DNA from 3 places in the Clostridium saccharoperbutylacetonicum N1-4(HMT) genome. Region 1 is predicted to be linked to each of the others. Evidence: riboswitches for the same ligand, from Rfam matches in the RefSeq annotation. Region 1 holds a riboswitch; each other region holds the start of a gene.
What was found. A riboswitch is a leader RNA that binds a small molecule or an ion and turns the genes downstream of it on or off. The one in region 1 is predicted to bind thiamine pyrophosphate.

Region 1 (3,287 bases):
TTTTTCTGTAGATACTTATGTCCATTAGGTGCAATATTTTCCATAATATCTAAATTTGGAATAGTAAAAATAAACAAACCAAAAGCAGATTGTGGCAAATGCAGAGTTTGCACTATTAATTGTTCTATGGGATTAAACCTTTATAAGGTAGATGGTGTTAAGGGTGGCGATTGTATTAACTGTTTAAAGTGTACAGAAGTGTGCCCAAGAAAAAATGCCAATATAAATATTTTAGGTCAAGATGTAAATCAAAATTTAGCTGGTTCTTTTGCAATGGCTGCAATGTTAGGTGTTTATGGATTAACTAATTTTGGTGCAGATGCATTAAGTAATTCTGGTATAATATCAAATAATAGCACTATATCAAGCAATGCAACTCAAAGTTCATCAGTATCAGAGAGTTCTTCACAAAAATATAAAGATGGAACATATACAGGAAGTGGAGAAGGCTATAGAGGAGGAATAACTAAAGTTTCAGTTACAGTATCGGGTGGAAAAATAACTGATATAAAAACAGTATCTAATCAAGACACTCCAAAGTTTTATAAAAGAGTTGAAAGTACTATAATGAATAGTATAATTTCTAAACAGTCAGTGTCGGTGGATACAGTTTCAGGAGCAACCTTTAGTAGTAAGGGAATTATGAGTGCTGTTGAAAATGCTTTAATTTCATCAACAAATAATAGTGTATCTGATAAAACTAGTGAAACTCAAAATAGTGAAGCTTCAAATACAGTAGCAAGTCAAGGAAATGAAAGCACAACTAATAGTACAAATTCTAAAACAAGTAGTAGTGCAGGTGAATATAAAGATGGAACATATACAGGAGCTGGAACAGGCTATAGAGGAGGAACAACTAAGGTTTCAGTTAATATATCAGGTGGAAAAATAACTGGTATAAAAACAGTATCTAACCAAGATACTCCTAAGTTTTATCAAAGAGTTGAAAATACTATAATGAATAGTATAATTTCGAAGCAGTCAACAGCAGTAGATACAGTTTCAGGAGCAACTTATAGTTCAAAAGGAATAATGAGTGCTGTTGCAAATGCTCTGAGCCAAGCAAAATAACAATGTTAATATAAGAAAAAGTTCTAATTTTTGTAAGATGGAGCACTTTTTCTATTAAATATTACTTGACGTTTTATAAGGATTGGTATAATCTTTAAGCTGTGAATGAAAATTTTATAATTGAATAACTAGGGGAGCTAATATTTTAGCTGAGATTGGAAAGATTGATTTCCTGGACTCTTATAACCTGATTTGGCTAGTACCAACGTAGGGAAGTATATTGATGTTTTTTGTGCATATATTTTTGCAGATAATTTAATGTATCCCTTGGGATACATTTTTTTTGTTTAAAATAATAACTTCTTAAAGTTAATCAATTATAAAATCTATAAAGAATTTTATAAAATTTAATTTCACAAATATCATTTCATTGATTTTTAAGGAGGAATTTTTTATGAAAGAAAAAAGTAAAGCACAGAAAATTGCATTAAGTGGTGTTTTAATTGGTATCTCTGTTATATTTGGAACCTTTTCTATACCAGTTGGAGCAGCTAAAATCTCGCCAATTCAACATTTTGTAAATGTGGTTGGCGCAGTGACCTTAGGACCAATGTATGCAGTTGCAAATGCATTTATTACATCCCTTATAAGAAATATTATGGGGACAGGAAGTTTATTAGCATTCCCAGGAAGTATGGTTGGGGCATTCCTTGCAGGAATTCTTTATAAGAAATTTAGAAAACCAAGTATAGCTGTAGTTGGAGAAATAGTTGGTACAGGAATATTAGGAGCAGTATTAGCTTATCCAGTAGCAGCATTAATTTTAGGAAAACAAGTAGCAGTGTTTGTATATGTAATTCCATTTATATCAAGCTGCAGTGTTGGAGCAATTATAGCATATTTCTTTGTAAATATCCCTATAATAAAGAAAATACTTATAAATAATGAAGTGACATCAGATAAAAAACACAGTGTGGATCATATTTAAATAATTTAATAGGGAGAAAGGATGATTTTATGTTCAGAGCATTGACTATAGCAGGTTCAGATACTTGTGGAGGAGCAGGAATTCAAGCTGATTTAAAATCTTTTTCAGCTAATGGAGTTTATGGAATGAGTGTTATTACAGCTGTAACGGCTCAAAATACAATGGGGGTTTTTGGAATTCAAGACATAAATCCAGAAATGATAGAATCCCAAATAGATGTTATTTTTGAGGACATAAGAGTTGATGCTGTAAAGATAGGCATGGTTTCAAAGATTGAATCAATTAAAGCTATTTCAAAAGCCTTGAGGAAAATTGAAAAATTACCGCCAATAGTATTAGATCCTGTTATGATTTCTAAAAGTGGATTCAATTTGCTATCAAAGGATGCTAAAGACACTTTGGTTAAAGAATTATTTCCTTTGGCTGTTTTAATAACTCCAAATTTACCAGAAGCAGAAGAAATTTTAGGGCTAAAAATAAATAATATAGAAGAAATGAAGGAAGCAGCTTTAAAGCTAAAGGAACTTGGACCACAAGCAGTCTTAGTTAAAGGTGGACATTTAGAAAATGAAGCTACTGATTTATTATTTGATGGAGAAAGTTTTGTATTTTTACCACAAGAAAGAATAAATACAATTCACACTCATGGAACTGGCTGCACATTATCCTCAGCTATAGCAGCAAATTTAGCAAAGGGTATGACTATGGAGGAGGCTGTCAAAGAAGGTAAAAGATATATAACAGTAGCTATAGAGCATGGTTTTGAACTTGGGAAAGGTGTTGGGCCTACTAATCATTTTTATGAACTTTATACACTTTTAGAAAAAGCACAAAGCGAAAACAAGAATTCATAAAAAATTTATTGCTTTGTTAAAGTAAGAGTTGGTTTAGGTAATAGTTTAAATATTAAAATGAGATTTAAGGAGAGTTGAAAAATGAATTATAAAACACAAATGGAAGCTGCTAAAAAAGGTATGCTAACTAAAGAAATGAAGGTAGTTGCTGATAAAGAAAATATTTCAGAAGAAAAATTAATGAAGCTTATAGCAGAAGGCAGAATTGTAATTCCAGCTAATATTAATCATAAATCACTTAGCCCAGAAGGAATTGGGGATGGTCTTAGAACAAAAATAAATGTTAACCTTGGTATTTCAGGAGACTCAGTTGATTATTGCAGAGAAATGGAAAAAGTAAAAATGGCAATAGAATTTGGAGCAGAAGCAATAATGGATTTGAGTAATTATGGGAAGACTCAAGAATTTAGAGAAAAGCTCATTGAATATTCTCC
Region 2 (3,287 bases), 2.2 Mb from region 1:
TCATCATTCTTTTGCTAAAATACCCTAACCCACTTTGTGCTCCAAGCCATTCAGCTATTGCTGCACCAATAATACTTAATGGCACTGCCATTTTTATTGCAGAAAAGAAGGCTGGAAGCGCTGTTGGTATTTTTAGCTTTATAAAAATATCCATTTTACTTGCACCATAAGTTATTAATAATTCTTCCATTTCTCTTTTAGTTGACTTAAAACCATCATAAACTGAAATTGTTATTGGAAAAAAAGTTATTAATATTGTTACCAAAACTTTTCCCCATATACTATATCCAAACCATAGTACAAATAAAGGTGCAATAGCTGTTGTTGGTATGGTTTGAGATGCTATTATAATTGGATATAAGGCATTTTCTATATTTTCATTCAAATCCATCACTATAGCCAAAGCCAATCCGAAAATTACAGAAATAAACAGTCCTAGAATCGTTACTCCCATTGTTGCTGGTAAATGTACCATAAATAAAGGTTCTCTAAGCAACCATAACTTTGCTAATATTTGTGTTGGTGACGGCAATATATAATGTGCATTTATGATAACAGCAATTCCTTGCCACATTCCAAGAATGACTAATATTACTATTATAGCTGGCAGGTTTTTCTTCATAATTTCACCTTCTGTCTAAGTCTTTCTATAAGGTCTTCTTTTAATTGCATAATTTGTGTTTTTTGCAGGAAGCTTCTGTTTCTAGGATATTCAAGAGGCACTTCAATTTTTTCTAAATGAGTTATTGGACTATCATGAATTACAAATATAGCTTTAGAAAGAAAAACAGCTTCTTCAACATCATGAGTAATGAATAATATAGTTTTATTAAAATACCTCCATTCTTCTAATAGCCATTCTTGCATTGAAATTTTTGTTAATGAATCCAAAGCACTAAATGGCTCATCTAATAAAAGCAACTCTGAACCAGTTAGTATAGTTCTTGCAAAAGCAACTCTTTGCTTCATTCCTCCAGATAAATCCTTAGGGTATTTATCTTTGTAACCTAATAAACCAACTTCCTTAAGCATATCTAAAATTCTTTTTTCTCTTTCATTCTTATTAATTTTTTGAAGTTCCATTGGCAGGGAAAGATTTTCTCCTATAGTCCTCCAAGGAAAAAGTAAATCCTTTTGAGGCATGTATGCACTATAATTTTTCATATTTTCTATAGAATTCCCATTAACAAATATCTTTCCACCTTGAATTTTTTCCAATCCATTTATTAACCTAAAGATGGTACTTTTACCGCAGCCACTGGCACCTATAATAGAAATAAATTCACCTTTTTCTATTGAGAATGATAAATCTTTTATCATTGTATAATCATCTTCTGGATATTTAAAAGTAACATTATTAAATTCAAGCATTGTTCTCATCTCCTTATATACGACAAAAAAGCCTTCCATCACAAGGATAGAAAGCTTGAACTATTTCTTATAAATTTATCATTTTTCAATGTAAACTTCTCATAATAGGCAAACTCACTTCCCTGCGTTGGTACTAACCACTTCAGGTTCAAAGGGTTAAGCTATTAAGCTCTCTCAGCGTTTTAATGCACCCCTAGTTTTGTTTCTTTCACGATTATATACTAAAATTCTGCATATGTAAATGTAATATTATTACTAAATTAACTATTTGATTGATCTTTTAAAATTTTAATTTGATTTAGATAGTTTAATATGTTTGTATAACAATCTGCTTTTTTCTGTATACTAAAGATAATTTCTTCTAATTCCTGATTTTCAGATTTTGACTTGTCAACTAATTTCACTAAATTGGTTGATATTTCCTTTATTCCTTCCAAATTATTAATTTGTGAAACTTGAACTTCCTGTAAATCTTTATGTACTTCTGCTTCGGCTTTAGCTATCCTATCTAATATAGTAGATGACGCTCCGATAACTCCACTGGTTTTATTTATTACATTAACTCCATCATTCGATTTACTCATTAATCTTTCCATAGACTGTGTTAAGTTTTTCAATGAAGTCATAATATCTTTTGCATTATCCTGAGTATCTAAAGAAAGTTTTTTTATTTCATTTGCAACAACTGAAAAACCTTTACCTACTTCGCCAACTCTAGCTGCTTCAATTGAAGCATTTAAAGAAAGCAAATTAGTTTGTCCAGCAATTCCAGTTATTATAGAGGCTAGTCCTTGAATACTATTATAATTAGTTTGAATTTCAGAAATTACTTCATTAAATTCATCAAATACAGATGAAATTGATTGAACTTGATTAATAATTTCATTAAAATCTTTTTTTGCCATATTAATTTCTTCTTTTGATTTATCAAGACTTAAAAATACTCCGTCCACTAATCGTTTTGTATTATCACTATTTTCAGATAAAGTTTTAAGATGTTCATTTACATGGTCCGTCTGTTCCGTTGTAACTTCTGAACCTTTTAAAATGCTATCCAACCCATATGTTATACTTCCTTCTTCATTAACTAAAACATCAATATTCCTTTGAATTTGATTTGCTAAATCAAAAATTTCATTTGTATATCCAAATTCTTTTTCTTCTACTTTATTTAATTCAGCAGCATTAATATTAGAATCAATTTTGTCCGTATTATTGTCTTTACCTAAAAAATTAAACATATTTTCCTCTCCCCTTTTATTCCACAATTAACATTACCATTGTTTGATTTGCATGAGCTTTATAATATTGTTCTCCATAACTAATAAATCCAGTAGTATTAGAACAACAAGATATAATCTCTTTATCAATGTTTTTCCAAAGTTTTTCTTCTTTAAATTTTAAACTTCTTAAAATGCAATGCACAGAAAATATGAAGCTAGGTTTAAAAGGCAGTCTTCCTAAAGTCCTTTTTACTTGTTCATCTGGGTCAATAGGTTTTAAAACTTCTACAAAAGTATTTGGTATAACCTGACAATAAAAAGTAATAGACTTATCAGCATTTACCTTCATTGGTGATGCAATAACAACATCATCTTTATATATTTTTCCTAATGGATTATTCATGAACATGTTAGGTAAGTTTTCTTCTGTTACACCTAGCACTCTTGCATATTCTATACTTGCTGGAACCTTATTAAAAGTTTTTACAGTTCTATTTATAGTATCTGCAGCTGTTACCAATAATCTCTTTCCACTCGGCTCATAAATATTTTCTTTTATTAAACTTGTCCTTCTTTGAGCATTATAAAATATTGCAACACTATGAACCTTTTTACCTCCAATGTAAATAAAGGTCTCTTTAAATTTCAGATTATCTCCAGCACTTCCACCAATAATTTTAAAATTATCATCAG
Region 3 (3,287 bases), 830 kb from region 1:
TAGTGAAATAAAAGTAATTTCAATGAACCTTCTAACTGCTGTAGAAGATGAACCTGTAATTTGGAGAGGACCTGTAATTACTGGAGTATTAAAGCAAATGTTTGTAGAAACTAATTGGGGAGAACTTGATTATTTACTTATTGATATGCCACCGGGAACAGGAGATATTGCATTAACTGTAATGCAAGAGCTGCCAATAGACGAAATAGTGGTAGTTTCTACACCTCAAGATATGGTATCTATGATTGTTAAGAAAGTTGTTATAATGGCACAAAAAATAGGTATTAAGATTAAAGGTGTAGTAGAAAATATGGCCTATATAAATTGCCCAGATTGTGATAAAAAGATAAGAGTATTTAGTAAAAAATCTTCAGAAGAAAATGCTGACTATTTAGGAATTCCTTTAATTGGAGAACTACCAATTAATATTGAACTTACAGAAGCATTAGAAAGTGGGAAAGCTGAGGAATATGTAAGAGAAAATTCATTATATTCATTAATATTTGAAGGATTATATTAGAAATATAGTGGTTTTATAATTGAAAATTATATAATTATATTAATACATAACTTAATATTTCTTAGGAAATAATAAGTTATGTAATTTTATATTGAGGAGATGAATTAAATTATGAAACCAAAGGTAGATAAAGATACGTGTATAGCATGTGGGTTATGTCCGTCTATATGTCCAGAATGCTTTGATATGGAGGATGATGGAAAAGCAGGGGCTATAGTGGATGAAGTACCATCAGACGCTGAGGATTCAGCTAAGGAAGCTGAAGAAAGCTGTCCAGTAAATGCAATTGAAGTAGAAGAATAGAATTATATGTATAAATAAGTTTGTGCATATAAATAAAAATAGGATTGATTATTGTTAATACAAAATCAATCCTATTTTATTAAAAGCTTAATTAGTTATGGCATTTGTTGAAGAGGCATGTACTATCCTTTCCATAGGAAGTACAGCAAAAATTACTAAGCATATGATAGCTTCTATTCCAACCATAGGACCATTAACTATTACTGAATATACAACTGGAGACATTCCGTCAGGAGCATATGACCCAAAGAATGCCACACCTGAAATGAAATGACATATGAACCGAACAAAGGCTGCTATACCTACTCCGAGTAATTTCTTGTTTTTAAAGAATCCAACAACACCTAGTGCTGTAAAAGGTAATGGATAATCAAATAATACTTGTATTGGACTTAAGATATATGGATCTAAGATTAATGTTATTATGCCATATAGGAAACCAGTTAGGAAACCTATTTCTGGACCATACATAAGAGCTATAAGCATAATTGGAACCATACTACCTAATGTAATACTTCCGCCTTGTGGAAAGTGATATATTCTAAGCATTTTTAATACAGTTGCCAATGCTAAGGCTATACCAATACGAGCAATTAATTGTGGAGTGAATTGAATTTTTTTTGCTTTGACTAATACCACAAGTAACAATATACATCCTATTAGTGTAGCAATTGACATTGGACTTGCAGCTATATCCTGAATATTTTGTGGAAATTTTTGGATTAGTTCGGAAAATTGTACAGACCAATCATTAAAAATTGACATAAAAAAAACCTCCTTTATTGTGCTTGGAGATTATGAACCAAATAAATATCAATATATTTTTATAAGGTTGCATTCCCTACGCTAGAATTAACTAGATCAGGTTTTAAGGGTTTATGAATATCAAATCTCAGCACGATGGCTCCCCTAGCACATTATCATATACAGTTTATACCAATAATTATAAATAGTCAATTATGCTATAATTATTTAATCTACTATTTTTATTATAATCAATAGCATGATTTATAGCAGTTTCACTTATATGTACATAATTATGAGGAATGGAATTGAGGCGTAAAGAACTTAAGGGAACAATACTTATATCATCATTGCTATTAATAATAGTAACATCTTTATAAGTTGAATCTAATATAAAATTTTTCATATAAAAATAATTTCCTTTCATATTTATATAGATTATTACGATAATATTATTTACTAATTAGTAAATAAGTATTCAAGGAAAAGTCTTTTGAAAAAATAATTTATTGTATAAACTTACAGAATAAATTTAATGAAAAGTATTATACTATTTATGAACGTAGTAAAATAGAGTGAATATAAAATTTCTTAATTAGTCAAATACTTAAAAATCACAAAAAATAGGAAAAATAAAAGATAATCGGATGTAAATCACGATAATTAAATTCTAAAGCCTAAAAAATAAAAAAATAGTAGCATTGCTAATGAATACCTAATACAGTATAATAATACGGTAGTTAAATACTATATATTGTGTGTGGAGGGAATAAAAATGCTATATGTTGTGAAAAGGGATGGGAGAGAAGTTAAATTTAATTCGGATAAGATAGCTCAAGCGATCAAAGGATCAGCTAGTGAAATCGGTTTATTATTAAAGGAAAGTCAAGTGTTAGACACTGTACATAAAGTAATAAAATATATTGAAGTTGAGTCAGAATACAAAAGAACTGTTACGGTAGAGCAAATACAAAATCTTGTAGAAAAAGCTCTGAAGGATGAAGGTCACAAAGATATAGCAATTGCTTATTCATCATATAGAAGTGAAAGAACTAAGGTTAGAGAAATAAAATCAGATCTAATGAGAGCAATAAGGCAAATTGGAGTTGAGACTGATAGAGATAATGCTAATGTTGGGAATAATTTTAGTTCAAAATTATTAAGAATAGCATCTGAATCTAACAAGTGGAATACCTTAGCAACAATGCCTAAGAATTTAGCAAAGGCTCACGAAACAGGAGATTTGTATTACCATGATTTAGATAGCTATAATTTAACTGTAAATTGTCTTCATATTCCAACTAGAGAAATTTTAGAAAATGGATTCAATACAGGATATGGAACAATTAATGCTCCTAAAAGAATAGAGACAGCTGCTGAATTGTCATGTATATTATTGCAATCCACTCAAAATGATATGTTTGGAGGACAATCGCATCCAGACTTTGATAATGATATGGGGATATTTGTAGATCCTACTAGAGATGAAATAAGAAAAGAATTAGAAGAATTAGAAATACCAGAGGAAAAGATAGAGGCCTTACTTGAAGGCAAGGTAAGAAAAAAAATACATCAAGCTATGCAAGGTGTTGTTTATAATCTTAATACAATGCACTCAAGAGCTGGTTCACAGGTTCCTTTTAGTTCAATTAATATTGGATTACCAACTAGTAAGGATGCTGCGCTAGTGTGTGAAATATTTCTTTTAGAATATGAAAAA

Region 2: linked by a shared signal. The riboswitch ahead of CSPA_RS13850 (ABC transporter ATP-binding protein) and the one ahead of thiW (energy coupling factor transporter S component ThiW) in region 1 are both predicted to bind thiamine pyrophosphate.
Region 3: linked by a shared signal. The riboswitch ahead of thiT (energy-coupled thiamine transporter ThiT) and the one ahead of thiW (energy coupling factor transporter S component ThiW) in region 1 are both predicted to bind thiamine pyrophosphate.

What each region holds. Positions count from the first base shown of each region.
Region 1 covers NC_020291.1:918,296-921,582, forward strand. Annotated here, with positions in the region: gene CSPA_RS04100 (FMN-binding protein) at 1-1,071, shown strand, start outside; TPP riboswitch at 1,192-1,302, shown strand; gene thiW (energy coupling factor transporter S component ThiW) at 1,466-1,999, shown strand; gene thiD (bifunctional hydroxymethylpyrimidine kinase/phosphomethylpyrimidine kinase) at 2,029-2,853, shown strand; gene thiC (phosphomethylpyrimidine synthase ThiC) at 2,935-3,287, shown strand, end outside.
Region 2 covers NC_020291.1:3,077,443-3,080,729, reverse strand. Annotated here, with positions in the region: gene CSPA_RS13855 (ABC transporter permease) at 1-622, opposite strand, end outside; gene CSPA_RS13850 (ABC transporter ATP-binding protein) at 619-1,371, opposite strand; TPP riboswitch at 1,474-1,576, opposite strand; gene CSPA_RS13845 (methyl-accepting chemotaxis protein) at 1,632-2,612, opposite strand; gene CSPA_RS13840 (FIST signal transduction protein) at 2,629-3,287, opposite strand, start outside.
Region 3 covers NC_020291.1:84,002-87,288, forward strand. Annotated here, with positions in the region: gene CSPA_RS00370 (Mrp/NBP35 family ATP-binding protein) at 1-520, shown strand, start outside; gene CSPA_RS00375 (ferredoxin) at 632-823, shown strand; gene thiT (energy-coupled thiamine transporter ThiT) at 911-1,588, opposite strand; TPP riboswitch at 1,644-1,744, opposite strand; gene CSPA_RS00385 (hypothetical protein) at 1,767-1,973, opposite strand; gene CSPA_RS00390 (anaerobic ribonucleoside triphosphate reductase) at 2,343-3,287, shown strand, end outside.